One region of the Streptomyces chrestomyceticus JCM 4735 genome, then DNA from elsewhere that is predicted to be linked to it. Evidence: riboswitches for the same ligand, from Rfam matches in the RefSeq annotation. Region 1 holds a riboswitch; each other region holds the start of a gene.

Region 1 (7,088 bases):
CGGTCATCAAGGCTCCGGCCTGGCGCGCCCGGGACATCGCCGGGTACTTCTTCCTCGGCGGTCTGGCCGGCGCCGGATCGGTACTGGCCGCCGGAGCCCACGCGACCGGCCGTACCACCACCGCCACCGCGATGAAGGTCTCCTCCCTGGTGGGGGTCTCCCTGTCCACCGCCGCACTCGTCAACGACCTCGGCAGGCCCGGCCGGTTCGCGAACATGCTCCGGGTGGTCAAGCCGACCTCTCCGATGAGCGTCGGCTCCTGGCTGCTGGCCGCGTACGGGCCCGCCGCGGGCGCCGCGGCCGCCTCGGCGGTCACCGGGAAGCTGCCCCGGGCGGGCGCCCTGGCGACCGGTACCGCGGCGCTCCTCGGACCGGCCGTCGCCACCTACACCGCGGTCCTCGCGGCGGACACCGCCGTCCCCGCGTGGCACGGCGCGCACCGCGAACTCCCGTACCTGTTCGCGGCATCGGCGACGGCCGCCGCCTCCGGGATGGCCCTCGTCGTCGGTCCCGTACGGGAGACAGGGCCCGCCCGGTGCGCCGCGGTACTGGCCGCGGTCGCCGACGAAGCGGTCACCAAGGCCGTCGAGCGGCGTCTCGGCATGGTCGCGGAGACCTGGCACCAGGGGCGGGCCGGCACACTGCTCCGCACGGCGCGGACCCTCACCGCGGCCGGAGCCGCCGTCGGCGCCGCCTTCGGAGGCCGGTCCCGCACGCTGGCCGCCGCGGGCGGGCTGGCCCTGCTCGCCGGTTCCGCGTGCACCCGCTTCGGGGTCTTCGCGGCCGGTATCGCCTCCGCCGAGGACCCGAAGTACACCGTCGTACCCCAACGGGCGGCCAAGGAAGCCCGCCGCACCACACCGACGCACAGCGCGGAGAGGACACAGCCCACATGACCCGCACACCCCACACCGACGAGCCGGCCCAGGTCGTGCTCAGTGCTCAGTCCTCGGCCGACGCCGAGGCCGTGTTCAGCACGCTGCGCAGTTGCTTCGACTCCGACCGCGCCGACGGCGACACCGCGCACGACCAGCCGCACCGGCCCGGTCACCCGGTCGTCTGGACCGAGACCTTCGAGACCTCGGAAGTCCGCGGCGACGTCCGGCCGAACGCGGACCTGTCCGCCGCCGTCACCGCCGACCTCCAGGGCAGCCACTTGGCGGTGGACCGGCTGCGGGACGTGCTGACGCGCGCGTTCTCCGTCCGTACGGAAGGCACGGTGTCGGGCGACCAGGAGGTCGAGCTCCAGATCGTCCTGGAGAGTACGGGGCAGAGCTGACCCTCTTCCGGCGAAGTATGTGTGCCGCGGGCGGGTGCGGAGCAGCCTCAGTTCTGCTCCGCGCCCGCCCACGGGCGACCGGGGCCCTCACCCCGGCGTCTGTGCGCCCCGTACCAGGTGCTCCGCATACGCGTCGGCGGTGAAGGACGCCGGCGGTTCGCGCGTCAGCGTCGTACGTTCGAGGAGCGCACGGGCTTCGGCGGCCGGGGCCCGGTATGCCGAGCACCTGGGCGGGGCGGGCCGGTTCGGTGGTGGGCATGGGCGTCTCCCGGATCAGCGTGCGGGGTGTCGTTCGTGTTCGTGTGAAGGGTGCGAACGTCACGTACGGAGACTCTGGCAGTGGCACTGAATGCCATCAAGCGTGGACGGATGCCAACTTCTGCCAATCTTCCCGCCAGCCCTTGCGAAGACTGCCAAGCAAGCCGTCTACGCGGCCCGCTCCCTCCGCCACGCCACCGCGTCGGCGGTCAGCGGTGCCTGGATGGTGTAGACATCGCCGACCCGCAGGTTGTCCGGCGTGCTGTATTCGCCGTGGCAGCCGATGACGGAGACGGCGACCTGGGAATCCGGCTGCCAGAACGTCCGGTAGTACGGCGCGTTCGCCGGATCCTCCGGAATCTCCAGCAGCGGAACACCGCGCCGCTCCAGCAGACGCCGCAGCTTCTCGAACCGCAGCCTGGGAGCAAAGCGCCCGTACCGGGCCCGTATCGCCTCGTCGACGACCTTGTGCTTGCGGTGGGCCAGCCTGTGCACTTGCAAGGTGAAGTGGTGTCCCGCCCAGGGGGAGCCGACGGAATCGCGATCCCAGAAGAATTCGGGCAGGGCATAGGAATATCCCAGGCTCTGCTCACCGAATCTGTTCTCGCCGAAGTCCGGCCCGAGCACCTCGGCGACGCGTTCGGGAGAATCCGTGTACCGCAGGCCGAGCACGGTGCCGGTGGTGACGACGTCCATGTAGAACGCCAGGGAATACGGGGTCAATTGCTGTTCCTCGGCAAGTCGCGTGAAGAGGAGCAGTTTACGGTCCTCGGCGGTCAGGCGCTGTCGGCCGGAGTCGTGCGCGCCTTGGAAGCCCCCGGAAATCGGCGGGAAAAACGGCCGGGAAGGCGCGCGGACGCACCTCCCGGCCGTCACCGGGTTCACCGGATCACGACACCGGCAACTCCCCGCGCACCGTCCGCGCCGCCGTGACCAGGTTCTTCAGCGAAGCCCGCGTCTCGGGCCAGCCCCGGGTCTTCAGACCGCAGTCGGGGTTGACCCACAGCCGCTCGGCCGGGATGGCGCCGAGGCCCTTGCGCAGCAGGCTCGCCGCCTCCTCGGCGCTCGGCACGCGGGGCGAGTGGATGTCGTACACGCCCGGCCCGGCCTCCCGCGGATAACCGTGTTCGGCCAGTTCACGGGCCACCTGCATGTGCGAGCGCGCGGCCTCCAGGCTGATCACGTCGGCGTCGAGATCGTCGATGGCCTGCACGATGTCACCGAATTCGGCGTAGCACATGTGGGTATGGATCTGTGTCCGGTCCCGCACACCACTGGTGGTGAGCCGGAACGCCTCGGTGGCCCAGGCGAGGTACGCGGGACGGCCGGCGGCGCGCAGCGGCAGCGTCTCGCGCAGCGCCGGTTCGTCGACCTGGATGACCGAGGTGCCGGCCGCCTCCAGGTCGCCCACCTCGTCGCGCAGGGCCAGCGCCACCTGCCGGGCGGTGTCGCCGAGCGGCTGGTCGTCCCGGACGAACGACCAGGCGAGCATGGTGACCGGGCCGGTCAGCATGCCCTTGACCGGACGGTCGGTGAGCGACTGCGCGTACCGCGTCCACCGCACCGTCATCGGCTCGGGCCGCGAGATGTCGCCCGCGAGGACCGGCGGACGGACGTACCGCGTGCCGTACGACTGGACCCAGCCGTGCTGCGTGGCGAGGTACCCCGTCAGTTGCTCGGCGAAGTACTGGACCATGTCGTTGCGTTCGGGCTCGCCGTGCACGAGGACGTCGATGCCCGCCTCCTCCTGGAAGGCGAGCACCTCACGGATCTCGTTCGCGATGCGCTCCTCGTACCCGGCGGTGTCGAGGCGCCCCGCCCGCAGGTCGGCGCGCGCGGTGCGCAGTTCGGCGGTCTGCGGGAAGGAACCGATGGTGGTCGTCGGGAGCAGCGGCAGGCCGAGGTGGGCCCGCTGGGCGGCGGTCCGTTCCCCGTACGGCGCGGAGCGGCGGCCGTCGGCGTCGGTGACGGCGGCGGTACGGGCCCGTACGGCGGGGTCGTGGGTGATCGCGGAACCGGCGCGGGACGCCAGGTCCGCGCGGTTGGCGGCCAGTTCGGCGGCGATCGCGTGGGTGCCGTGCGCGAGGCCGCGGGCGAGCGTGGCGATCTCGGCGGTCTTCTGCCGGGCGAACGCCAGCCAGCGCAGGACCTGCGGGTCGATGTCCCGCTCGGCGGTGGCGTCCAGCGGTACGTGCAGCAGGGAGCAGGAGGCGGCCACGTCGACCCGGCCGGCCAGGCCCAACAGCGTACCGAGCGTGGCCAGCGACTTCTCGTAGTCGTTGATCCAGATGTTGCGGCCGTTGACGACACCGGCGACCAGCCGCTTGCCGGGCAGCCCGCCGACGGCGGCGAGCGCGTCCAGGTTGCCCGCCGCGGCCTCGGTGAAGTCCAGTGCGAGACCGTCGACAGGCGCCTTGGCGAGCACCGGCAGCGCTTCGCCGAGCTGGTCGAAGTACGAGGCGACCAGCAGCTTCGGACGGTCGGTGAGCGCGCCGAGGACGCGGTAGGCGCGCTCGGTGGCGTTGAGGTCGGCCGGGGTGTGGTCCTGCACCAGGGCGGGCTCGTCGAGCTGTGCCCACTCGGCGCCGGCCGCACGCAGGTCCGCCAGCACTTCCGCGTAGACGGGCAGGAGCCGGTCGAGCAGGGTCAGCGGGTCGAAGTCGGCGGCGACACCGGGGGCCGGCTTGGCCAGCAGGAGGTAGGTGACCGGGCCGACGAGGACCGGGCGCGGCGTGTGGCCGAGCGCGAGCGCCTCCCGCACCTCGCCTACCTGTTTGGCGGAGTCGGTGGCGAAGACCGTGTCGGGACCCAACTCGGGAACCAGGTAGTGGTAGTTCGTGTCGAACCACTTGGTCATCTCCAGCGGCGCCACGTCCTGCGTGCCGCGCGCCATGGCGAAGTAGCCGTCCAGGGCGTCGGCGTCGACGGCGGCGCGGTGCCGTTCCGGGACGGCTCCGACCATGACGCTGGTGTCCAGCACATGGTCGTAGTACGAGAAGTCACCGGTCGGCACCTCGTGGATGCCGGCGTCGGCCAACTGCTGCCAGTTGGAGCGGCGCAGGTCGCGCGCGGTCTCCCGGAGGGCGTCCGCGGTGACGCGGCCCTTCCAGTACCCCTCGACGGCCTTCTTCAGTTCCCGGTGCTGTCCCTGGCGGGGGTAGCCGTACACGGTGGCCCGTGCTGCCGCGGCTGCGGGCTTCGCTGTCACGGAACTCTCCTTCGCGAGCGTGATCTTCTCCGAGCCCGGTGACCGGACGAGAACGCGAAGGAATGACGCGCCGGGCGAGCCACGGAGCGTCCGACGACACCCGTGCCCGCCTGCCATGACACGCCGACCCGCCCTCGAAGGTCACCGGAAGGTCCGCGCACGTACGGACGCGCGCGGGCAACGGGCAGGTCTTCGGACTCGCGGGCACGCCTGCCGGAACGTCACGTCGTCCGGCGGGCACCTACTGGCCGTCGCTTCCCGGATCCGCGGCCCGGATCCAGTGCGTATGACGGCGGTCGTTCCCGCTCACCGCTGCGGGGCAGTCCCGGATTCCCACCGGGTTCCCTCTTACGACGCGCCTGCCTGGCGGGCAGGGCGAACCAGTTGCACCGGACAGCGTAGATCGGCTGCGCCTGGTGCCGACACCCCTGTTCACATGGTGGTATGTGAGGTGAGACACGGGGGAGGGGTGGGCAGGGGTGGGAACGGGCGGGTGCGGCGGGGCCGAGGTTGAGGTTCCGTACGGTGCCCTGGATGCGTACGCCTCCCGGATGCGTACGGTGCCCCGGATGTGTCTGGATCGGTGCTCACCGGGCATGCCGGGGGTCTGAACAATGGAACATCTCTCGGTTGGGCCGTGCATCGGCGGGCCGTCCGCCGAGCTCTGGTGCTGTACGTCGGAAGCAGGAAGCACGGGTACGGACACCGGCATCGCACGCCGGGGCGGCACTGCCGTCCCAACCGGCCCTGGCTCCGGAGCCGAAGAAGGAGGACCCGGCATGCCCGGCACCCACGAGCACCAGCACCCGCACTCGGAGGCATGGAAGACCGCGCTCACCGTGCTGCAAGAGGTCGCCCCGCCCGCGATCCCGGAGAGCGCGCACGTGTCGACCGTCCAGATCGAGTATCCGCCCGGCGACCAGGGCGCCCCGCCGCACCGCCACCCCGGTCCGGCCTTCGGCTACGTGGTGGAGGGCGAGATGCGCTTCGAGTTGGAAGGCGAGCCGGAGCGGATCGTCCGCGCCGGGGAAGCGTTCTGGGAGCCCGGCGGCGACGTCATCCACTACCAGGACGGCAACGCCCGCACCGACACGCGCCTGCGCTTCGTCGTCACCATGCTCTGCGAGCCGGGGCAGCCGATGTTGGTCCTGGTCGACGACGAAGAACTCAAACAGCGCGCCCACCTGCGCGCACCCCGGCAGTCCTGACGCCTCTCCGCCCCAGCGGGCGCCCACAGCGCGAGGAGTTCACGAAGTGAAGATCGTGGTCATCGGAGGCACCGGCCTCATCGGGGGCAAAGTGGTCGGCAAACTCACCGAGCGCGGTCACGAGGCCGTGCCCGCCGCGCCCAGTACGGGCGTCAACACCCTCACCGGCGAGGGCCTCGACACCGTGCTGGCCGGAGCCCAGGTGGTCGTGGACGTGGCCAACTCGCCCACCTTCGAGGAGTCGGCGGTCCTGGAATTCTTCACCACCTCCACCCGCAACCTGCTGGCCGCCGAGGCGAAGGCGGGCGTCACGCACCATCTGGCGCTGTCGATCGTCGGCATCGACGGCCTGCCCGACAATGGCTACTTCCGGGCGAAGGCGGCCCAGGAGCGGCTGATCAAACAGGGGCCGGTTCCCTACTCGATCCTCCGGGCGACCCAGTTCTTCGAGTTCGTCAAAGGCATCGCCGACACTGCCACGGACGGTGAGACCGTACGCGTACCACCCGTGCTCTTCCAGCCCATGGCTGCCGAGGACGTAGCCGAAGCGGTGACCAAGGCCGCCGTGGAATCCCCGCAGAAGGCCACCACCGAAGTGGCCGGCCCCGAAGTCTTCCGCTTCGACGAACTCATCACCCGAGCCCTGCACGCCTGGCACGACCCCCGCACGGTCGTCCCCGACGCGCATGCCCGCTACTTCGGCTCCGAGCTGACAGAGCGCAGCCTCGTACCGGACGAGGGCAGCGCCCGGCTGGCCACCATCCGGTTCGACGACTGGTTGCGTACTTCTTCTTGAAGGCGGCGCGGGCGGGAGACAGTCATCGACAGGGGTACCTCCAGCAGTCCCCAACTCTCGTACGGAGCGGCGCCTTCAACCGGCCCGGTGGGCCCCCCGCTGACTCCCGTTGGTGACCGAACCCAAACCACCAACACCCCCTCCCCCGCAGTACCCTCAACTCACTCACCCACCCATCTCCGTCCCCCCCCGAAAGGCAGGACATGCAAGACGTACGCCGGGCCCGTACGACCGACCACACCACACTCGTGGAGTGCGTCCAGCGCTGGTGGGGCGACTCACGCACCCCGGAACAGTCAAGGGAACTCTCCCTGCTGCTGCCCCGGTTGTTCCTCCAGC
Region 2 (7,088 bases), 460 kb from region 1:
AAGCTCGACCAGGAGCTGCGGGTCCGGCGGGTCCGGGAGATCCTCGCCGAACGGCCCGACGTCCACTGGATGCGGCAGTACCACGACGACATCCACTACCTGGGCTACCAGGAGGTCGCCGACCTGGTGACCAGGGCCCTGCCGGGCCGCACCCCGACGGTCGTCGGCGGCGTCGGGTCGGGAGCCTCGACCGGCGGCCTGGTGCGGCATCTGCGCCGCCGCGATCCCGGTGTCCGGCTGGTCGGGGTGCAGCCGTTCGGCAGCGTCACCTTCGGGAGCCAGGACCACCACGACCCGGAAGCCATCATCGCCGGCATCGGTTCCTCGATCCCCTTCGACAACGTCCGCCACCAGTTGTACGACGCGGTCCACTGGATGGACTTCACCCACGCCATGTCCGGCGCCGTCGCCCTGCTGCGCGAGCACGCCGTCTTCGCCGGGCTGTCCACCGGCGCCGCCTACCTGACCGCCACCTACGAGTCCCGCCGCCACCCCGACCGGCTCCACCTGGTGATCGGTGCCGACACCGGCCACCGCTACGTGGAACGGGTCTACGCCCGCCACCGGGAGGCCGTGGACCTGGCCGCACTGAAGCCGGCCGAGGTCGGCAGCCCCGAGGAGATGTCCATGCCCTGGTCGACGATGGCGTGGAACCGCGCCCCCTGGCCGTCCCGCCGTGCGGAGGCGCGCGCATGACCGTGGTCTGCCTGGAAGCGCTCACCTTCGGGCTGGGCCACCTGACGCGCGCCGCCGCCCAGTTGGGCGAGCCGCTGCGGCTGCTGACCCGCGACCCCGCGTACTACGCGTACGAGCTGGAGCGGCTGCCCGCGGGCGCCCTCGACGTGGTGGAGACCGACACCTTCGACACGGAACTGGTGGCGGAACAACTCGGCCGGATCCCGGACCTGCGGGGGCTGATCAGCTCGACCGACACCTGGATGCTGGTCGGCGCCGAACTCACCGCCCGCTTCGGGCTGCCCGGCCTCGACGCGGCGGTACTGCGGCTGGCCCGGGACAAGGCCGCCGTACGGGACCGGCTGTTCGAGGCCGGGCTGACCCGGGCCCGCGCGGCGGAGGCGGACAGCGGCGACCCGGCGACGGCGGCGCTGCTGGTGAAGGCGGTGGGCCTGCCCGCGATCCTCAAGGACACCGCGGGCACCGGAAGCCAGAACGTCTGGCTGGTACGGGACGAGCGGGAGCTGGACGCGGCGCTGGCCGAGGCCGCCGGACGGCAGCTCAAGGGCCGTCTGTTCGCCGAACCGTACTTCTCCGGACCGGTGTACAGCGCGGAGACCCTCACCTGGGCTGGGCGGACCCGGCTGCTGGGCGTCTCCAGCCGGCTGATGTCGCCCGAGCCGCACTTCCGGGAGGAGATCACCGCGTTCCCCGTCGCCTTCCCGCAGCCGCGCCGGGACGCCCTGGAGCGGTGGCTGGACGACGTGCTGGCCGCCGTCGGCTACACCGACCGGTTCGCCCACGTGGAGTTCGCCCTGACCACCGACGGCCCGGAAGTGGTGGAGATCAACCCGCGGATCGGCGGCGCGCTCGTCGGTGAAGGGCTGTGCCGGGCTCTCGGCGTGAACGTGTACGAGGCGATGGTGGAAGCGGCCCTCGGCAGCCGACCCGGACTCATGGACGCGGAGCTGCCCGGCGGCCCCGCCTCGGCCTTCGTCCTCGGGTACCCGGCGGAACCAGGGGTGTTCACGGGCGTCGACGGACTCGACCGGCTGCCGGACATGCCGGGCTCCCCCACCTGGTACCCGGTCAAGCGGACCGGCGACCCCGTCGAGCACCTGGGCGACAGCCGCGGTTACGCGGGCATCGTCTACGCGGAGGGCGAGACGGCCGAACTGGCCACGCACTGCGCGGTCGCGGCGGCCAATGCCGTACGGGTGCGGACGGAGCCGTTCCGTGCGGCGGGGGCGGCGGACGGGGCAGGCGTGACGGACGCGGCCGCTACAACGGGCGCGACCGGTACGGCGGCTGCGGCGACGGCGAGCCAGGCGGGCCAGGGTTCCGGTGACTGAACGCACGGACGGCGGCCCGAAGTTCCGCACCGCGCTGTCCAGCCTCACCGGGCCGCTGCGCTTCCTGCTGCTCAGCTCCTTCCTCATCCCGCTCGGCAGTTTCATGGTCCTGCCGTTCATGTCGGTCTTCCTTCACGAGCGGCTGGGCATGGGGCTCGGGGCGGTCGGTGTGGTGCTGGCCGCCGCGTCCCTCGTGCAGTTCTCGGGAGGGGTGCTCGGCGGGGCGCTCGCCGACCGGGTGGGGCTGCGGCGCACGATGCTGTGGGCGCTGGTGATCCGTACGGCGGGCTTCGCGGCGTTCCTGGCGGCGCTGCGGTGGCCGCCGGTGGCGGTGGCGGCGCTGATCCTGACCTGCTGCGGCGCCGCGCTGTACCTGCCGGCCAACAAGGCGTACCTGGTGCACGGTGTGGCCGAGGAGCGTCGTCCCGCGTTCCTGTCCGCGGGCAACGCGGCGCTCAACGCGGGGATGGCCGTGGGCCCGCTCGTCGCGGGCCCGTTCGTACTGTCGTCTCCTGCCCCGCTGTTCCTCGTCGTGACGGCGCTGTTCGCCGTGGTGGCCGTGGGGCATGCGCGGCTGCCGGCGGTGGGGCCGGAGAAGGAACGGTCCGGCAGCGCGCCGGCGGCCGGCCAGGGCCTGCTCACCGGTATCGCCGTCCTCCCCTTCGTCGCCAACGGCCTGGCGTTCTACCTCTACTTCCACTTCCAGCACTACCTCGCCGTGTACGCCGTCGAGCGCGCCTCCAGCGAGTTCTACAGCCTGGTGCTGCTGACCTGCTTCCTCCTGGTCATCGTCGTCCAGCCGCTCGCGTCGGGCGCCATCCGGCGGATGCGCTATCCCGTCGCCCTGGCGGTCGGGTTCGCGGGACTGGCCGCCGGGATGGCGGTCCTGGCGGCCGGTACGCGAACCGCCCTGCTGGCGGGCGGTGTCCTCATCACGCTCGGCGACATCGTGCTCTTCCTCAAGAACGACCTGGAGGCCCTGCGCCGCAGCCCCCGCTCGGACGCCGTGGTTTTCGGACAGCAGCGGCTCGCCGCGGGTCTGGGCGCCTGCGCCAGCGGCGTGCTGGGCGGACAGCTCTACGGCTTCGGCGAACGCGCCGGGCACGCCGGCTGGTTCTGGCTGTTCGCCGCGGCCCAGTGCGTCCTGCTGCCGCCGCTCCTGCTCGCCCTGCGGCGCGGGCAGGGCACCGCTCCCGCCGCCCCTGACGACCTCACCCCCGCCACCCCCCTCACGGACCTCATGGAAGGAACACCGGTACCCGATGACGCACACGGGCGGATTCCAGGACGATGACTTCTGGACCGAGTTCTACGACTTCCTCTTCTCCGACAGCCGCTACACCCAGGCCGAGGAGCTGCTCGACACCTCTCCCCTGCTGTCCTTCCCGGCCGGGGCCCGGGTGCTGGACCTGTGCTGCGGTCCAGGGGTGTTCACCGTTCCGCTCGCCCGCCGGGGCTTCGGTGTGACGGGGGTCGACCGCAGCCCGGCGATGCTGGACCGGGCCAGGAAGCGGGCCGCCGACGCCGGAGTCACCGCCCGCTACGTCCAGGCCGACATGCGGGAGTTCTCCGAGCCCGGGGCCTTCGACGTGGTCCTCAACATGTTCACCTCGTTCGGCTATTTCGAGGACCCCGCCGACAACGCCCGGGTGCTGCGCACGATGCACGACTGCCTGGCACCCGGCGGGACCCTGCTGCTGGACATGGCCGGAAAGGAACTGCTGGCCCGTAGGGTCACACCGCCGAAGGTCGTACAGCGCGGCGACGACCTGCTGGTGCAGACCGACACGGTGCTGGACGACTGGGCACGGCTGCGCAGCGACTGGGTGCTCGTACGGGGCGACCGGGTGACGCGGACGAGCCTGGTCTGGTTCGTCTACAGCGCCGTGGAGTTGCGGCGGATGGCCGGGGAGGCGGGCTTCCAGGAGATCGAGGTCTTCGGGGGCTTCGACGGCCGCCCGTACGACCAGGACGCCGAGCGGCTGGTGCTCCGGGCGGTCCGCGCGGCGTGACCGGGGCGCCGGGCCGCACGGCGGGGCCCGGCGCCCGTACACCGCGGACGGCGCGCGGAACCGTACGCGCGCCCTTTGCCCACGGTCCGGCCGACCGTAATATCACCTGGTCATCACCGCGACGGGAGACAGGAAGCCGGTGCGAGTCCGGCGCGGTCCCGCCACTGTGACCGGGGAGTGACCTTTCATCAGGCAGTTCGGGCCACCGCGCGCGGCGCGGGGCGGCCGGGGGAACGTCGATCCGGGAGTCAGAACACTGGCCTGTCGCGGGCCCGTTCCGAGGAGCGCGGACTCCGCAGGAGGCTTTACGTGTACGACGGCACGACCCGTCCCCCTTTTCTCCCCCCGCCGCCCGGCGGCGCCGGTTCCGGCGCGCCGCGGCACCGGCGGTGGCCCTGGCCCTGTCCGCCGTACTGCTGGGCGGCTGCGGCACGGCGCGGGACACCGCGGGTGACGCGGAGCCCGCGGCCACCGCGGCGAAAGGCTTCCCGGTCACCATCGACAACTGCGGCATCCGCACCACCTACCGGAAGCCGCCCTCCCGGGTGCTCACCATCCACCAGCACCCCGCCGAGCTGATGCTGGCGCTGGGCCTCAAGGACCGGATGATCGGCACCGCCTTCCCCGACTCGGCCGTCCTGCCGCACCTGCGCAAGGACTACGAGGCGCTGCCCCAACTGGCGAAGAAGGAACCGTCCTTCGAGACCGTGCTGGAAGCCGGCCCGGACCTCGTCTACGGCGGGTACGCCAGCGCGTTCGCCGAGAACGAGGGCCGCTCGCGCAAGGCGTTCGCCGACGCCGGGATCAACACCTACCTCAACCGCGAGTACTGCGGGAAGAAGCAGGTGTCCATGCAGGACACGTACGACGAGGTCCGCACGGTCGGCAGCATCTTCGGCGTACGGGACCGGGCCGCCGAGCTGGCCGCCGGCCTCAAGGCGCGGGTGGACCGGACCACCGAGGCGGTCAAGGGCGCCCCCGCCGTACCGGTCTTCGTGTACGACAGCGGCGACAAGGCGGCCTTCACCGCCGGCGGCAAGAGTCTCGGCACCGAGATCATCCAGCGCGCGGGCGGCCGGAACGTGTTCGCGGACCTGGACAAGGTCTTCGGAGACGCGTCCTGGGAGCAGGTCGTCGAGCGGAAGCCCGAGGTCATCGCGATCTACGACTACGCGGGGGCCGGGAGCGTCGAGCAGAAGAAGCAGTTCCTGCTGTCGCAGCCCGCGCTCGCCGACGTGCCCGCGGTGAAGAACAAACGGTTCGTCGTACTGCCGCTGACCGCGACCCTGGTGGGGGTGCGGCCGCCGTACGCGGTGGAGGAGCTGGCCCGCGCCCTGCACCCCGAGCGGTTCCGGTGACCGCCGCCGCCGGGACGGCGGCCGTCCCCGAGCACCGGCCCGGGACGCCGCCGCGCCGCCGGTCCTTCGCCGTCACCCTCGTCGTGCTGGGCGTGCTGCTGCTGGTCTCCGCCACGGCGGGGATGGCGATCGGGTCGGTGCACGTGCCGCCCGGTGAGGTGTGGGGCATCGTGACCCACGCGCTGGGCGCCGACCTGCCGGACCCGGGGTGGTCCCGGGCGCGCGAGACCATCGTGCTGGACGTACGGGCGCCGCGGGTGGCGCTCGGCGCGGTGACCGGCGCGGGGCTCGCGGTGATCGGTACGGCCATGCAGGCACTGGTCCGCAACCCGCTGGCGGAGCCGTATCTGCTGGGCGTCTCCTCGGGTGCGTCCCTGGGCGCCGTCCTGGTGATCGTCTTCGGGGTGACCCTGTTCGGTCCGGTGTCGCTGTCGGCCGCCGCCTTCGCCGGCGCGCTGCTGACGCTGCTGCTCGTCTACACGACGGCCCGTACCGGCGGGCGCATCACCTCCGTACGGCTGGTGCTGTCGGGAGTGGCGATGGCGGCGGTCCTCACGGCGGTGATGGACATCCTGCTGCTGACCTCCGACCGGGGCAACGAGGCCCGGGCGGTGCTCGCCTGGACCCTCGGGGGCCTCGGCGGGGTGCAGTGGAGCACGCTGTGGCTGCCGGGCCTGGCGCTGCTGCTGGGCATCGCCGTCCTGCTGGTCCAGGCCCGGTCGCTGAACCTGCTGCTGGCGGGTGAGGAGGCCGCCACGACGATGGGGCTGGACGTGGCCCGGTTCCGGGCCCGGATGTTCGTCCTGCTCTCGCTCGTCACCGGCGTCCTGGTCGCCGCGGCCGGGCCGATCGGCTTCGTGGGCCTGATGCTGCCGCACGTGGTGCGCCTGTTCGTGGGCGGTGACCACCGCCGGGTGCTGCCCGCCGCCGCACTGGCCGGCGCGGTGTTCCTGATCTGGGCCGACATCGCGGCGCGTACCGTCGCCGCGCCCATGGAGATCCCGTCGGGGTGCTGACCGCGCTGTGCGGCGGACCGTTCTTCCTGTGGCTGATGCGCCGGGACGCCCGCCGTACCGTGCACCGAGGAGTGGCATGAGCGCGACCGAACTGACCGTCGACGGTCTCACCCTCACCGCCGGGGCGCACCGCCTGGTGCGCGACGTCTCCCTGACCGCCCGGCCCGGTGAGGTGGTCGGCCTGGTCGGGCCCAACGGCAGCGGCAAGTCCAGCCTGCTGCGCGCCGTCTACCGGGTGCTGCGGCCCGACGCGGGACAGGTCCGGGTGGACGGCACGGACGCCTGGTCGCTGCCGGTACGGCGGCTGGCCCGTACGGTGGCCGCCGTGGTGCAGGAGTCGGCCGCCGACTTCGACCTGACCGTGCGCGAGGTCGTCGCGATGGGGCGCACTCCGCACAAACGGCTGCTCGACGGCGACAGCGCCGAGGACGCCTCGCTGGTGGCGTGGGCCCTGGAGTCGGTGGACGCGGCCGGGCTGGCGGACCGGTCCTTCGACCGGCTCTCCGGCGGCGAGCGCCAGCGGGTACTCATCGCCCGCGCGCTGGCCCAGCGGCCCGCCCTGCTGGTCCTCGACGAGCCGACCAACCACCTGGACGTCAAGCACCAGTTGACGGTGCTCGGCATCCTGCGCAGGCTGCCGACCACAGTTCTGGTGGCGCTGCACGACCTCAACCT
Region 3 (7,088 bases), 2.0 Mb from region 1:
AGGGCGTGGGCGACCTGGGGCACGGTGAGCCACGGCAGCGGCGCCAGCACCTTGGAGACCTGCGGGGCGAAGGCGGGCGAGGAGACGACGACCTCGGCGGTCGGGCCGTCCGCGACGATCTCGCCGTCCGCGAGGATGACGACCCGGTGGGCCAGCTCGGCGGCCAGTTCGACGTCGTGGGTGGCCAGGACGATCGCGTGCCCCTCGGCGGCCAGCCCGCGCAGCAGCTCCACGAGACGGCCCTTGGCCGCGTAGTCCAGACCGCGGGTCGGCTCGTCGAGCAGGAGCAGCGGCGGCCGGGCGGTCAGGACGACGGCCAGCGCGAGGGCGAGCCGCTGGCCTTCGGAGAGGTCGCGCGGGTGGGTGCCGTCCTGTACGTCCGGGAGCAGCCGGGTGACCAGGCCGCGGCAGGTGCCGGGGGCGGCGTCCGCGTCGTGGTCGGCGGCGGCGCACTCGGCGGCGACGGTGTCCGCGTACAGGAGGTCGCGCGGCTCCTGCGGTACGAGGCCGACGTGCCGCAGCAGCGTGCGCGGTGCGGTGCGGTGCGGAGCCGCGCCGCCGACGCGCACCGAGCCGGCGGCGGGCTCGTGCATGCCGACGAGGGTGGTGAGCAGGGTGGACTTGCCCGCGCCGTTGCGGCCCATGAGGGCGATCGTCTCGCCGGCGCGGACGGTCAGGCCGACGCGGTGCAGGGCGTCGGTCCGGCCGCGCCGTACGGAGAGTCCGACGGTCTCGGCGGCGAGCGGGCCACCGGAGCCCTCGGACGCGGATGCGGACGCGGACCCGGATGCGGACGCCTGCCCGGACCCGGAACCGGACCCGGAACCGGACCCGGCCCCTGACGTCGCTCCGCCCCGGAGGCGGTCCTCGCGGCGGCGCCACCGCCCGAAGCGCTTACGGGCGGAGCCGGCGACCTCCGGGCCGGGGCCGGTGCCGGCACCGGTGTCGAGACCGGACGTCCCGGGACCGGCGCCCACCTCCGTCACTGCCTCCGTCACGGCCGCCGCCCCGGGAAGCCCTCCGTTTCCCCCCGGCTCCACCCCGGCCAGCCGCTCGCGCAGCGACGACGCCTTGCGGCGGGCGTCGCGTACCGAGAGCGGCAGCGGTGACCAGTGGGCGAGCCGGCCCAGGGCCACCACCGGCGGGTGGACGGGGGAGACGGCCATGATGTCGGCGGGCGCGCCGACGACCGGGGGCGCGCCGGGCGCGGGCAGCAGGATGACCTGGTCGGCGTACTGGACGACGCGCTCCAGCCGGTGCTCGGCCAGCAGGACCGTCGTCCCGAGGTCGTGCACCAGGCGTTGCAGCACGGCGAGCACCTCCTCGGCGGCGGCCGGGTCGAGGGCCGAGGTCGGCTCGTCCAGGACCAGCACCTTGGGGTGGGTGGTGAGCACCGAGCCGATGGCGACGCGCTGCTGCTGCCCGCCGGAGAGCGTGGTGATGGCGCGGTCGCGCAGGTCGGCGAGGCCGAGGAGGTCCAGGGTCTCCTCGACGCGGCGCCGCATGACGTCCGGGGCCAGGCCCAGCGACTCCATGCCGTACGCGAGTTCGTCCTCGACGGTGTCGGTGACGAAGTGGGCGAGCGGGTCCTGGCCGACGGTGCCGACCACGTCGGCCAGTTCGCGCGGCTTGTGGGTACGGGTGTCCCGGCCGGCCACGGTGACGCGGCCGCGCAGGGTGCCGCCGGTGAAGTGCGGCACGAGGCCGCAGACGGCGTTCAGCACGGTGGACTTGCCGACGCCGGAGGGGCCGACGAGCAGGCACAGTTCGCCTTCGGGCACGGTCAGGTCGATGCCCTGGACGGCGGGTTCCGCGGCGTCCCCGTAGGTGACCGACACCTGGTCGAAGCGGATCACTGAGGGGACTCCTTCGTGTGCGGCGCGCCCTGCGCCGGAGACTTCCTTACCCGTGCCCGCCCGGCACCCGGCTCTCCTGACCCCGACCCCGGCCCCGGCTCCGTCTCCACCTCGGCCCCCGCCGCCCGCTGCGGCAGCGGTGCGACGAACGCCGGGAGCAGCCCCACCAGGACACCGGCCGCGGGCCACAGCGGGAGGACGGGCGCGGTGAGCGGGACGGCGGGCGGGTGCAGGGCGGCCGGGTCGTAGGAGTTCGCCCAGATCGTCAGGGCGGCCACCGCGATGCCGGAGCCCGACACCAGCCAGGCGCGCACACCCCACCGGTCGGGCCGGTAGCGGCTGCGTACGGACCGGCGGCCGCCCAGCCACAGTCCGGCGAGGGCCGCGGCGAGCCCGGCGAGCAGCACCGGCAGGCCGTACGCGGCCCCGGTGTCGGCCAGCAGCCCGTACGTACCGGCGCAGACGCCGAGCAGGCCGCCGAGGGTGAGGGCGGTGGTGGTGTGCCGTACGGCGGGCGGCACCTGCGCCGTACGGCCGTAACCGCGCGCGTCCATCGCCGCCGCCAGCGACACCGAACGTTCCAGCGCGCCCTCCAGGACCGGCAGCCCGACCTGGAACAGCGCCTTGACGCCCCGGTCCGGGCGGCCGCGCAGCCGGCGCGCCGCCCGCAGCCGCTGTACGTCGGCGACGAGGTTGGGTGCGAAGGTCATCGCGACGACGACCGCGACGCCCGCCTCGTACAGGGCGCCCGGCAGGGACTTCAGCAGGCGTGCCGGGCTGGCGAGCGCGTTCGCGGCGCCGACGCAGATCAGCAGGGTGCCCAGCTTCAGCCCGTCGTAGAAGGCGAAGAGCATGCCCTCGGCGGTGACCCGGCCGCCGATGCGCACCCCGCGCGCCCACTCGGGCAGCGGCACTTCCGGCAGTGTCACCAGGGTGTGCGTGCCCGGGATGGGCGAGCCCAGGAAGAACGCGAAGACCAACCGGATGACGATCACCAGCAGGCCGAGTTTGAGGAACGCGCCGTACGAGCGGGCCCACGGCGCGTCCGTGCGGCGCGCCGCGACGACGTACCCGGCGACGCCGATCAGCAGGCCCAGCAGCAGCGGGTTGGTCGTCCGGGACGCCGCGGTGGCCAGGCCCAGCGCCCACAGCCACCAGGCGCCCGCGTGCAGCGCGGTGGAGCGGGTGGCGCGGGGGACGCCGAGGGCGCGGGCGCTCATCCGCGGCGGCGGCGAGCCTGCCACCCGGCCGCCGCGCCCAGGACGACCAGGACGGCGAGGCCACCGATCAGTCCGGCGGAGGGGCCGCCCGAAGCGTCGTCGTCCGCCTGCTTCCCGGCGGCGGACGCGCCGTCGGAAGCACCCGGGTCCGGCACGCCGGAGGCGGAAGCGGAACCGGAAGCAGCACCGGAAGCCTTGTCCGCGCACCCCGCCTTCGGATATCCGGCGATCGCGCACAGCAGCGCGTTCGCGTCGTACCGCAGCGGCTTGGCGACGGCCGCCAGCGCGTCACCGACCGTCCCGTCCTCGGGCAGCCGGGCGCACTCCGTACGGACCGGTGGCGGGTTCTCCCCGGCCGCCGCCTCCGCCTTCGTGCCGAAGTCGAGGACCAGGCCGACGCGCTTGGTGCCGTCCTGCGCGGGCGTCTGCCCGCAGATCGCGGCGAAGTCCGCGGCCCGGCGCGGCTTGCCGGCCGCCGCCGAGTCGGCGCTGACGGTGAAACGGAAGCCCGCCACGGCGCCGTCCCGGGGGCGGCTGGTGGCCGGCCCCTCGGTCGCGTACGACCAGCCGCCGTCCCCGGAGGCCGGGGCGCCGGCGGCGGGCCCGTCCCAGAAGGACCAGTAGCGGTACTCCTGCGCCTGGGCGGGCGCCGCGCCCAGGCCCGTGACCGTACCGGCCAGGGCCAGGGCGCCGAGGAGGCGGGCGGAGCGGGACCGCGGCAGGCGCATCAGACGTCGCTCTTCTTCCGGCGGCCGCTGAGCAGGAACCCGGCGCCGATGCTCGCCACGAACACGATGCCGAAGATCCACCACACGCCGGAGTTCTGGTCGTCCTGGTCCTGCGCGTCCTTCTCGGGCGCGGCGGACGGCGCGGAGCTGCCGGCCGGCTTGGGGCCGGTGGCGTTGAGCTGCGCGACCAGGTCGGCGCCGCCGAAGGAGCGCGGGTCGGCGCCCGCGGCGTGCGCGGCGAGCACCAGTTGCGCGTACGCGGCCGGGCCGGCCTCCTTGGCCCAGTTCGCGGAGTTCTTCTCCAGCCACTTCAGCGGCGCCTGCGCGGCGGCCCCGTGCGACCCGGCGGCGAGGGCCACCACGGCGTCGGCGGTGTTGCCGACGTCGGGCTGGTCCTCGGCGCCGGGCATCGCGGACTTCAGGTGCTGGCCGTTCGCGCCGAGCACCGCGGCCAGGTAGGCGGCGCCGCCCTCGGCGGCCTGCTTCGGGTCCCGCTTCGCGTCCTTGTCCGCCGCCCCGCCGTCACACTTCAGGGGCTTCACCGGCTCGTTGACGTCCTTGCCCGCCGGGTCGACCACGAAGCCGTCGCCCAGCCCGCCGAGCACGGCGGCGGCCGTGGCGTCCGCGTTCGGGGCCAGCTTGCCGTCCTTGGGCTGGAAGGCGAACGCGCCGCGTTCCCCTTCCTTCGCGTCGCAGCCGAGCTGGAAGGTGACCAGCGCGTCGTACGGGGACTTGCCGCCCTTCCGCACGGACTCCGGCTTCTCACCCGCCGCCTTGAGCGCGCCGATCACCACGGAGGTGGAGTTGGCGTCACTGGGCGAGCCGCCCGTCGAGGGCCAGCCGCCGTCGTCGTTCTGTACCGACTTCAGCCACTTCACGGCCTTCTGTACGGCGTCGTCGTGCCCGCCGAGCGCGGCCAGCGCCTGTACCGCGGCGCTCGTCTGGTTGGTGTCCCGCATGGTCTTGTCGTCGCACGCCTTGGCCGGGTCGGCGCGGTAGGCGCTGAAGGCGCCGTCGGAGCACTGCTGCCCGGCGAGCCAGTCGACGCCCGTCACCGACGGACGCACCCCGACGGTGCGCTGTGCGAGGAGGGCGAGCGACTGCCGCCACACGCCGTCGTACTGCGGGTCCTTGGTGCCGTACAGCCCGTCGGGCAGCTTCGACGCCTGCGCGGCCGGCGCGGGGGAGTCGGCGGCCGCCACGGGGGTACCGGCCGCGCACAGCACGGCGGCGCCGGCCAGCGCCGCGGCGGCGCGGCGCGCCAGGGCGGCGAAGGTGGGGGCCGTGGAAGCCCTGGGAGCCAGGGGAGCCTGGGAAGCCGTGGTGGCCATCGGGTCGGTGCCTCTCGGGTCAGGTCGCTGCGGTGGGTCCGCGGTGGGCCGGTGGTGGGTGCTGCGGTGGGTGCGCAGCCGCACTCGGACGCCCCGCCGCCCGCCGGTCGACGACCGGCCGCGGTGGCACCGGGCTCAGCTCCGCATACCTCGACGGTGCCGCGCGCCGGGCGTCCGCGCGAGGAGGCGCGGCCTTCCGGCGGCGGGAGCCTTGGTCGTGCCCCAGCGGGTGCTCCGGCTCGGCGGGCGCACGGCGGCCGTACGTCCCGGATCACGGTTGCGGGTCAGCGCCGGATTTCCACCGGCTTCCCCCGATCGGGCACAGGATGAAATTGTCTCGCACACCTTAACCGGCGGGCCGGGCGAGCCCCGGGTACGGGCTGCCCGGCAGACGCCCGCCTCACACCGCCCGGTACGTCACCGGCTCCGGCCCCGGCACCGCCTCCGCCAGCCCCAGCCGCACCAGCCGCCGCAGATGCGCCTCCGCCTCCGCGACCGCGATGGTGCGCGACGCGTACGGGATGCGCTCCCACGGCCGGTTCCACTCCATGGCCTCGGCGAGCTGCCACGGAGTGCGCGGTACGGCGAGCAGCGCGCGCAGCCCGGCCAGCCGCTCCTCGTGGTGGGCGAGCAGTTCACGGACCCGGTCGGCCGCGTCCGTGAACGCGTGCTGATGGGCGGGGAGCACCTCGGCGGGCGCGAGCCGGGCGACGCGTTCCAGGGAGGCCAGGTAGTCGCCGAGGGGGTCGCCGGGTGTCGCGTCGTCCGGGTCCTCGTAGAGCCCGATGTGCGGACTGATGCCCGGCAGCAGGTGGTCGCCGGAGAAGAGCCGGCCGTGGCCCGGCCGCCGGGCCGGGTGCTCCTCCTCCAGGTGCAGGCACACATGGCCGGGGGTGTGGCCGGGCGTCCAGACGGCGCGCAGCCGGCGGCCGGGCAGGTCGAGGAGTGCGCCGGGCGCGATCTCGCGGTCGGGCAGCGCCGCCCGCTGCCCGGGGAGGTCACGCACCGGCCCCTTGGCGCGCACCCGACGCAGGGGCGCCAGGTGGCTGTCGGGCGCGCCGGCCGCGGCCAGCTTGGCGATCAGGTGGTCCAGCCACCGGCCGGGTTCGGCCTCCCGGGTACGGCGTACGACGGCGGCGTCCGCCGCGTGCATCGCGATCCACGCGCCGGACGCCTCCCGTACGCGGGCGGAGAGGCCGTGGTGGTCGGGATGGTGGTGCGTGATGAGGACCCCGTGCAGGTCGGTGACGTCGAAGCCGCAGGCGGTGATCCCGGCGGTCAGGGTGTCCCAGGCGTCCGGGTCGTCCCACCCGGTGTCCACGAGGACGGGGCCGCGGCCGGTCTCCAGGAGGTGGACGAGGGTGTGGCCGAGCGGATTGTCCGGGATGGGGACGGCGATCGACCACACGCCGCCCCGGTGGTCGGTCACCCGGGGTCCGGCCGCCGCCGTCCCGGTCCGGGCCGCTGCCGTCATCCGCCGCACCTCCGCGTCCGCGCGGACGTGCCGCGCCCCCGTACCGAGCACCGTACCGAGCCCTCCGTGCCGGAGCCCGTGCCGAGCATTGCCCAGCATAACTAGAACTGGTATCAGTCCTGATGCAGCGTCAGAAACTCTCCGCGCCAGCCCGGTTCGCCACTACATCCCGTCCGACCCCCAGGAGGCGGCAGCCATGAGCGCACTCGTCGAGTACGAACAGCTCTACATCGGCGGCGAGTTCACCGACCCGGCCGGCGGTGGCACCATCGAGGTGGTCTCGCCGCACACCGAGCAGGTCATCGGCCGGGTGCCGCACGCCTCGCGGACCGATGTGGACCGGGCCGTCTCCGCGGCCCGCGCCTCCTTCGACTCCGGGGAGTGGGCGCGGACGCCGCTCGCGGAGCGGATCGCGGTGGTCACGCGCGTCAAGGACGCCTTCGCCGTGCGCAGCGAGGAGATCGCCAGGGTCATCAGCG
Region 4 (7,088 bases), 2.1 Mb from region 1:
GTGATGTGTATCGTCGGGGTGTGACTTGAAGTTTCAAGTACTTCTTGGGCGGGCGGCACCGGTTCTGTTGCAGGACCCGCGGCCCGGACAGACCAGACAGAAATGAGCGTTCGTATGTCCTCCCCCCTCAGCCCTCTTCGCAGCCCCCTCCGTGACTACGGCAGCGGTGTCGACGACCGGCATGCCGCGACCCCGCACGCGTACGACATCGGCCTGCTGGTGCTGCGGCTCGCGGTCGGGCTGATCATGGCCGCGCACGGTGCGCAGAAGCTGTTCGGCTGGTTCGGCGGGCCGGGGCTGGACGGAACCGGACAGTTCTTCGCGGGCAGCGGTTACCCGGCCGGCAAGGCCATGGCCGTGGTGGCCGGGCTCAGCGAGACGCTGGGCGGTCTCGGGCTGGTCCTCGGGCTGCTGACGCCGCTGGCGGGCGCGGCGGTCGTCGGGACGATGGTGAACGCGCTGGCGGTGAAGTGGGGCGGAGGCTTCTTCGCGCCCGAGGGCGTCGAGTACGAGCTGCTGCTCACGGCGGGCGCCGGAGCCCTGGCGCTGACCGGCCCCGGCCGGTACGCGGTCGACCGGCTGCTTCCGGTCCTGCGTAACCACCGGCTTGCTTACGGGGTGGCTGCCCTCTTGTTCGGCGTGATCGTCGCGTTCGTGATGCTGCTGGTGCGCGACTGACCTCCCGGCGGAATCGTAGGGAGCCGGGTGAAGTGGTGTGTGTGGAGAGAAGCGGAAGGTGAGGGATTGACGTGGCAGTGCGGCGGCTGAATCACGCGGTGCTCTACGTACGGGACGTGGCGCGCGCCGTGGCCTTCTACACGGAGGCGCTGGGGTTCCGGGTGGACACCGAGATACCGGGGAGGGCCGCGTTCCTCAGTGCCGAGGGGACCGCCAACGATCACGATCTCGGGCTGTTCGCGGTCGGCGCCGGGGCGCCGGGACCCGAACACGGCCGGGTGGGGCTCTACCACCTGGCCTGGGAGGTCGGCACCCTCGGGGAGCTGGCGGACACGGCGAGGGACTTGGCCGAGCGGGGCGCGCTGGTCGGCGCCACCGACCACCTGGTGTCCAAGTCGCTGTACGCCAAGGACCCGGACGGCAACGAGTTCGAGGTCATGTGGCGGGTGCCCCGTACGGAGTGGCCGGGACCGGACGAGCCGGACCGGCTGCGCCCGCTCGACCTCGAAGCCGAGCTGGAGCGCTGGGGCCGCGATCTGAAGACGGGGGCGGCGGCCGGGTCGGCGACCTGAGGGCGGGGCGGGACACCACTTTGGTCTGAGGGCAGGGCGGGACGGGCCATGGCCTCGGTTTGAGGGCGGGCGGGTCTGCCACTACCTGAACCCGGCGCCACGGCCTCCCGTCGCGGAGGCCGTGGCGCCGGGTTCAGGTGCCTCAGGCAGTGGTCAGGCGGGCTCTCGGGCCGCCTCCGTCGCCCGTGCCGACCAGCGCTTCTCCACACCGGCCAGCCGCCAGTACGCCAGCGCCGCCGCCCAGACCGCCACGAACAGGCCGACGATGATGAAGCCGACGTTGTCCAGGTCGATCGACGAGATCCAGCCGGTCACGCCGTCCGTCAGGTTGAGCTTCTCGTGCAGCACGGTGACCAGTTCGATGGTCCCGATGAAGAACGCCACGGCGATCGACAGACCGGTGATCGTGAGGTTGTAGTAGACCTTGCGCACCGGGTTCGAGAACGCCCACTGGTACGCGAAGTTCATGAACGTACCGTCCAGCGTGTCGAACAAACTCATCCCCGCCGCGAACAGCAGCGGCAGCACCAGGATCGCGTACCAGGGCAGGCCGGCCGCCGCGCCGCTGCCCGCCATCACCATCAGCGTCACCTCGGTCGCGGTGTCGAAGCCGAGGCCGAAGAGCAGGCCGAGCGGGTACATCTGGCCGGGGCGGGTGATGGAGCGGGTGAAGCGGCCCAGTACGCGGTTCATGAAGCCGCGGGAGTCGAGGTGCTGCTCCAGCTCCGACTCGTCGTACCGGCCCTCCCGCATCGCCCGGAACACCCGCCAGATGCCCGCCAGCGCGACGAGGTTGAGCGCGGCGATGAGGTAGAGGAAGCTGCCGGAGACCGTGGTGCCCACGGTGCCGAGCACCTGGTGGGTGCTCGATCCGTCGTCGAGCAGGGTGCCGGCCAGTTGTGCGCCGCCGGCGACCAGTGCCGCCATGGCGACGACCACGCTGGAGTGCCCGAGCGCGAACCAGAAGCCCACCGAGACCGGGCGCTTGCCGTCGGCCATCAGCTTGCGGGTGGTGTTGTCGATGGCGGCGATGTGGTCGGCGTCGAAGGCGTGCCGCATGCCGAGGGTGTACGCGGTGACGCCGAGGCCGACCCCGAAGACCTGCGAGCCCACGGTGTAGTGGTGCGGCACGACCAGCAGGAAGAGCACGCCGAAGGCGACGACGTGCAGGGCGGCTATGACTGCCATCAGCCCCGCGGTCCGTACGGTGTCCTGCCGCCGCCAGCGGAATCCGGGCAGTGGCAGGGGGGTGGAAGTGGCAGGTGGGGACGGTGAGGGGGAGGGGGAAGGAGAAGAGGAAGGGGAATTGGTGGACAGGGGCATCCGGTGGTCACGCTCCAGCACCTCGTGGATCAGTTCGTGAGATGCCGTGGCCGGTCTCCTGGCTGACGGGTGTGCGCGCCCGCCCCTGCCTTCCCGGTCGCGGGCTGCGGCCAGTGGCTCCGTACGGGCGCGGGGCGCGTACGGAACGGGGCGGGAACTTCCCGATCACAGTGGCGAGGGCCGCTCCGGTCTGGACCTGACGGTCTTCACCGGTCTTCCCGACACCACGGCCCGGACACTCTAACGCCCGGCCGCGCTGTGGTCATCGGACCAATACGGCGGGAACCCGGGGCGCCGTCCGCTCGACTACCTGGTCCCGGGCCCGCAGGTGCGGGCCGTCGGGCGGTCGAGAGGCAGGGAGAGCGGACGTATGCGTCCTCGGATGGATCTGGTGGAGCCGGTGGCCGGGAGCCGGCCGGCGCGGTGCGGCCGGTCGGTGGCGGCGGTGGCGGGGGTGCTGGCGGTGGCCGCGCTGGTCAGCGGTTGCGGCGGTGCCGACGGGCGTACGGCGGCGGGGGCCGCGGACGGTCAGAGTGGCGGAGCGGGAGGCTATCCCGTCACGGTCACCGATTGCGACGGGCGGCGGACGACGTTTTCCGAGGCACCGCGGAAGATTGTCACGAGCAATGCGGCGAGCCTGGAAATGCTGCTCCGGCTGGGGGCGGGCGACCGGGTCTTCGGTACCGGATTCCCGCCGGGGAAGGGCGCGTTGCCGCCCGAACTCGATGCCCGGGCGCAGCGCGTCCCGGTGCTGGGGAAGACGGTGATTCCGAAGGAGAAGCTGCTCGGTTCCGGTGCTGATGTCTATATCGACACGTTCGCTTCCATGGGCGCCATGGGGGGTGCGGCGGCCGGTCCGACCGAGGAGGAATTCGCCGCGGCGGGCATCAAGCACGTCTATCTGGCTTCTACGGCCTGTGCGCCGCGCAAGAAGGTGCCGCAGCAGGACCTGTCCGCGGTGGAAGGCGACATCCGGCGGCTCGGGCAGCTCACGGGCACCTCGCGACGTGCGGTGCACCTGGTGGCGGAGATGGAGAAGAAGGTTTCTTCGGTACGTACGGCCCTCGCTGACGTGCCCGCGGCGCAGCGGCCGTCGTATTTCTTCTTCGACTTCGACGCGGGGACGAAACAGCCCGTCGCGGTCTGCAACCGGCAGGTGGCTAACGCGGTGCTGACCGAGGCCGGGGCACAGAACGTCTTCGCGGACTGCGCGAGCGATTTCCGGCCGGTGTCGTGGGAGGACGTGGTGGCGAAGAACCCGGACTGGATCCAGCTCGGCGTACGGAACCGGGGAAGTGCCGCGGCCACCGAGAAGGCATTCGACGAGGCCGCGAAGTTCCTCAGGGAATTCCCGGCCACGGCGGGACTGCGCGCGGTGCGGGAAGGGAAGTTCCTGCGCATCGGCTCGGAGCAGACGACCATCGCCGGGGTGGGCAATGCCGATACGGTGCGGCGGATCGCGGCGACGCTCTACCCGGATCGGCTGGCAGGGGCAGGGGCAGGGGCAGGGGCAGGGGCAGCGGCAGGGACCGGGTCCCGGGCGGGCCACTGATGGCATCGCCGGGTGAGAGGCAAGAGGCCGTCGAGCAGGCTCCCGAGCAGGCCGTCGAGCAGGCCCCTAAGCAGGCCGTCGAGCAGCCTCCTGAGCAGGCCGCCGGGCGGGCCGGAGGAGCTGAAGGACGGGCAGCCGGCCAGGCCCGTACCCGCTGGCTCGCCCTCGGGCTGCTGGTCGCCCTGCTCGCCGCGCTGACCGCGGCCGTCGCACTCGGTGCTACCGACATCGCCCCGGCCGAGGTGTGGTCGGTGGTGTTCCGGCGGCTGGGGGGCGAGCCGCCCCGGCCGGGTACGGACGATCTGATCGTCTGGCAGCTTCGCGTCCCGAGGGCGCTGCTCGCCGCGCTGGTCGGCGCGGGTCTCGGGCTCGTCGGTACGGCCACCCAGGCGCTGGTGCGCAATCCGCTGGCGGACCCGTACCTGCTGGGCATCTCGAACGGCGCTTCGCTGGGCGCGGTGGCCGCGATCGTGCTGGGCGCGGGCACCGTGGCGGGGGCGGGCGGGGTGTTCGAGCTGGGCGGAGGGGTGGGGCTGTCGCTGGCCGCCTTCGCCGGGGCGCTCGCCTCGTTCGCGCTGGTGTGGACGCTGGCTCGCCGGGGCGGTGGCTTCGCGCCGCTGCGGCTGGTGCTGGCCGGGGTCGGCATCGGGCAGTTCCTGGCCGGGTTCACCAGCTACCTCGTACTCCAGGCCGGGGACGAACAGCAGACGCGCGGCGTGCTGTTCTGGCTGATGGGCAGCCTGGGTGGGGCCACTTGGGGCACGCTCCTGCTGCCGGCCGTCACCGTACCGGCCGGACTGCTGCTCCTCCAGGCGCGGGCCCGTGCGCTGAACGCGCTGACGATGGGGGACGAGACGGCGGCGAGCGTCGGCGTGGACGTCGTACGGCTGCGCCGGACGCTGTTCGTGGTGACCAGCCTGCTCACCGGCGTCCTGGTGTCGGTGTCCGGGGCGGTCGCCTTCGTGGGGCTGATGGTGCCGCACCTGTGCCGGCTGATCGTCGGGGGCGACCACCGCAGGCTGCTGCCGCTGGCCGCGCTGACCGGGGCGCTCCTGCTGGTCGTGGTGGACATCGTGTGCCGTACCGCCATGGACGGCCAGGAACTGCCGGTGGGCGTGGTCACGGCGGTGATCGGCGCGCCGGTGCTGCTGTATGTGCTGGACCGGCGGCTGGGAGCCGGAGCGGGGGCGGGAGCGTGAGCAGGATCGGAGCCGGGGTAGGGAGCGGGAGCATGAGGGCGGGGAGGCGCGTCGGCATGGCCGGTGGAGGGGTACGTACGGAAGCCGTCACGGGCCACGGCATGCGGATCGACATCGAGGATCTGCGGGTATCGTACGCCGGCCGGTGCGTGGTGGCCGGGGTGCGGCTGATGGCCGCGCCCGGCGAGATCGCGGGCGTGGTCGGCCCGAACGGCAGTGGCAAGTCCACGGTGCTGCGTACGGTCTACCGGCACCTGAACCCCGAAGCGGGCCGGGTGCTGCTCGCCGGGGAGGACATTCGGACCATGCCACCGGCGCGCACCGCCCGGCACATCGCCGCCCTGCCCCAGGAACGCGGCGGCGACTTCGAACTCACCGTCCACGAGGTGGTGGCGATGGGCCGCACCCCGTACAAGCGGGCGTTCGCGGGCGACGACCGCGCCGACCGGGAGACGGTGGCCCGTGCCCTGGCCGACGTGGGGCTGGCGGAGTACGGCGGGCGGCGGTTCTCGGCGCTCTCCGGCGGGGAGCGGCAACGGGCCCTGCTCGCCCGTGCCTTCGCCCAGGCGCCGGACGTCCTCGTCCTGGACGAACCGACGAACCACCTGGACGTACGGCACCAGGTCGAGCTGCTGAACCTGCTGCGCGGCCGGGCCTGTACGACGCTCGTCTCCCTGCACGACCTGAACGCGGCGGCCTCGGTCTGCGACCGGCTCCATGTGCTGTCGGAAGGGACGGTGGTGGCGTCCGGCGCGCCGCGCGAGGTGCTGACGCCGGAGCTGCTGGCCGAGGTGTTCGGGGTGCGGGCGGCGGTGGTCGATCATCCGCTGACGGGGGACCCGCTGATCGCCGTCGATCAGCGTGAAGTCGCGGTTCCAGCCGCAGTCGCGGATCAGGAGAGCTGAGCCGCTGCCGGCCGTCCGGCCTCGTGCGCGTCCCGCACGTAATGGCTCGGGCGGCCGTCCCGGTGGACGAGCCGTCCGAGCCGCGCCGCGTCCGCCGCGCGCATCAGCCGTACGCCGTCTCCGTCCGCGTCGCGCAGCACGCAGGCGTGCCACGGCGTCATCCACACGTCGGGCGCGTCGAGCAGACGGATGCCGAACTTCGGCGTGCCGGGCGGCTGCGGGTGGATGGACAGCCGGAGGGCGTCTGGATGGTGCTCGGCGATCAGCGCGCCCCAGGCGCGGCTGCGCTGGACGACTCCGTAGGCGCGGGTGCGGCAGGCGCGTTGCAGGGCGGAGCGGGTGCCTTCGAAGCCGGTGGTGTCCTCGAACAGGAAGCGGGTGATGCCTCGGTACAGGCGAAGCGTTTCGCCGCCGTGGGCGGCCGCGTCCCGGGTCTCGGCGCGCAGGGAGTCCAGGGAGGGCGCGTACCGGCGGTGCACCTCGGCGCGTTTGGCGTCGCAGGGCCGGTCTCCGTAAACGTCCCGCAGGTCGAAAGTGGTGAGGTGGGACAGTCCGGCCGTACGGATCATGGTGCGCAGCGTGTCGTTGTACGCGTCGACGTGCGGGTCCGGGACGCCGATCAGATCGCTGAAGAGGTGCCCGTCGGAGCAGATGACGAGCCGCGCGCCCGGCGCGTACAGCTCCCCGATCCGGGCGCACAGCCGGTCCAGGAAGCGCAGGGCGAGGCGTTCACCCTCGTCGGGGAGCCGGCCGACGACCTTGGCGGGGTTGGGGGACTTGCAGGGGAAGCCGGGGAGGGTGAAGCGGATCGGGCGGCCGGTCGCCACCAGGGCTTCCAGGTGGCGTAGTTGGTGCGGGA

Evidence for each region. A riboswitch is a leader RNA that binds a small molecule or an ion and turns the genes downstream of it on or off. The one in region 1 is predicted to bind cobalamin.
Region 2: linked by a shared signal. The riboswitch ahead of EJG53_RS35980 (ABC transporter substrate-binding protein) and the one ahead of metE (5-methyltetrahydropteroyltriglutamate--homocysteine S-methyltransferase) in region 1 are both predicted to bind cobalamin.
Region 3: linked by a shared signal. The riboswitch ahead of EJG53_RS29175 (prenyltransferase/squalene oxidase repeat-containing protein) and the one ahead of metE (5-methyltetrahydropteroyltriglutamate--homocysteine S-methyltransferase) in region 1 are both predicted to bind cobalamin.
Region 4: linked by a shared signal. The riboswitch ahead of nicT (Nickel transporter NicT) and the one ahead of metE (5-methyltetrahydropteroyltriglutamate--homocysteine S-methyltransferase) in region 1 are both predicted to bind cobalamin.

Annotation. Positions count from the first base shown of each region.
Region 1 covers NZ_BHZC01000001.1:8,670,913-8,678,000, forward strand. The annotation lists gene nrfD (NrfD/PsrC family molybdoenzyme membrane anchor subunit) at 1-896, shown strand, start outside; gene EJG53_RS37490 (hypothetical protein) at 893-1,279, shown strand; gene EJG53_RS37495 (hypothetical protein) at 1,706-2,260, opposite strand; gene metE (5-methyltetrahydropteroyltriglutamate--homocysteine S-methyltransferase) at 2,427-4,745, opposite strand; cobalamin riboswitch at 4,912-5,145, opposite strand; gene EJG53_RS37505 (cupin domain-containing protein) at 5,525-5,953, shown strand; gene EJG53_RS37510 (SDR family oxidoreductase) at 6,000-6,749, shown strand; gene EJG53_RS37515 (GNAT family N-acetyltransferase) at 6,953-7,088, shown strand, end outside.
Region 2 covers NZ_BHZC01000001.1:8,214,610-8,221,697, reverse strand. The annotation lists gene EJG53_RS36000 (cysteine synthase family protein) at 1-696, shown strand, start outside; gene EJG53_RS35995 (ATP-grasp domain-containing protein) at 693-2,027, shown strand; gene EJG53_RS35990 (MFS transporter) at 2,020-3,321, shown strand; gene EJG53_RS35985 (class I SAM-dependent methyltransferase) at 3,290-4,039, shown strand; cobalamin riboswitch at 4,135-4,318, shown strand; gene EJG53_RS35980 (ABC transporter substrate-binding protein) at 4,429-5,397, shown strand; partial or broken gene EJG53_RS35975 (FecCD family ABC transporter permease) at 5,394-6,493, shown strand; gene EJG53_RS35970 (ABC transporter ATP-binding protein) at 6,490-7,088, shown strand, end outside.
Region 3 covers NZ_BHZC01000001.1:6,657,315-6,664,402, forward strand. The annotation lists gene EJG53_RS29160 (ABC transporter ATP-binding protein) at 1-1,856, opposite strand, end outside; gene EJG53_RS29165 (energy-coupling factor transporter transmembrane component T) at 1,853-3,076, opposite strand; gene EJG53_RS44000 (EGFR-like transmembrane domain-containing protein) at 3,073-3,804, opposite strand; gene EJG53_RS29175 (prenyltransferase/squalene oxidase repeat-containing protein) at 3,804-5,135, opposite strand; cobalamin riboswitch at 5,343-5,471, opposite strand; gene EJG53_RS29180 (MBL fold metallo-hydrolase) at 5,536-6,609, opposite strand; gene EJG53_RS29185 (aldehyde dehydrogenase) at 6,806-7,088, shown strand, end outside.
Region 4 covers NZ_BHZC01000001.1:6,601,568-6,608,655, forward strand. The annotation lists gene EJG53_RS28880 (DoxX family protein) at 115-678, shown strand; gene EJG53_RS28885 (VOC family protein) at 750-1,250, shown strand; gene nicT (Nickel transporter NicT) at 1,404-2,573, opposite strand; cobalamin riboswitch at 2,605-2,817, opposite strand; gene EJG53_RS28895 (ABC transporter substrate-binding protein) at 2,956-4,125, shown strand; gene EJG53_RS28900 (FecCD family ABC transporter permease) at 4,125-5,324, shown strand; gene EJG53_RS28905 (ABC transporter ATP-binding protein) at 5,426-6,229, shown strand; gene EJG53_RS28910 (L-tyrosine/L-tryptophan isonitrile synthase family protein) at 6,217-7,088, opposite strand, start outside.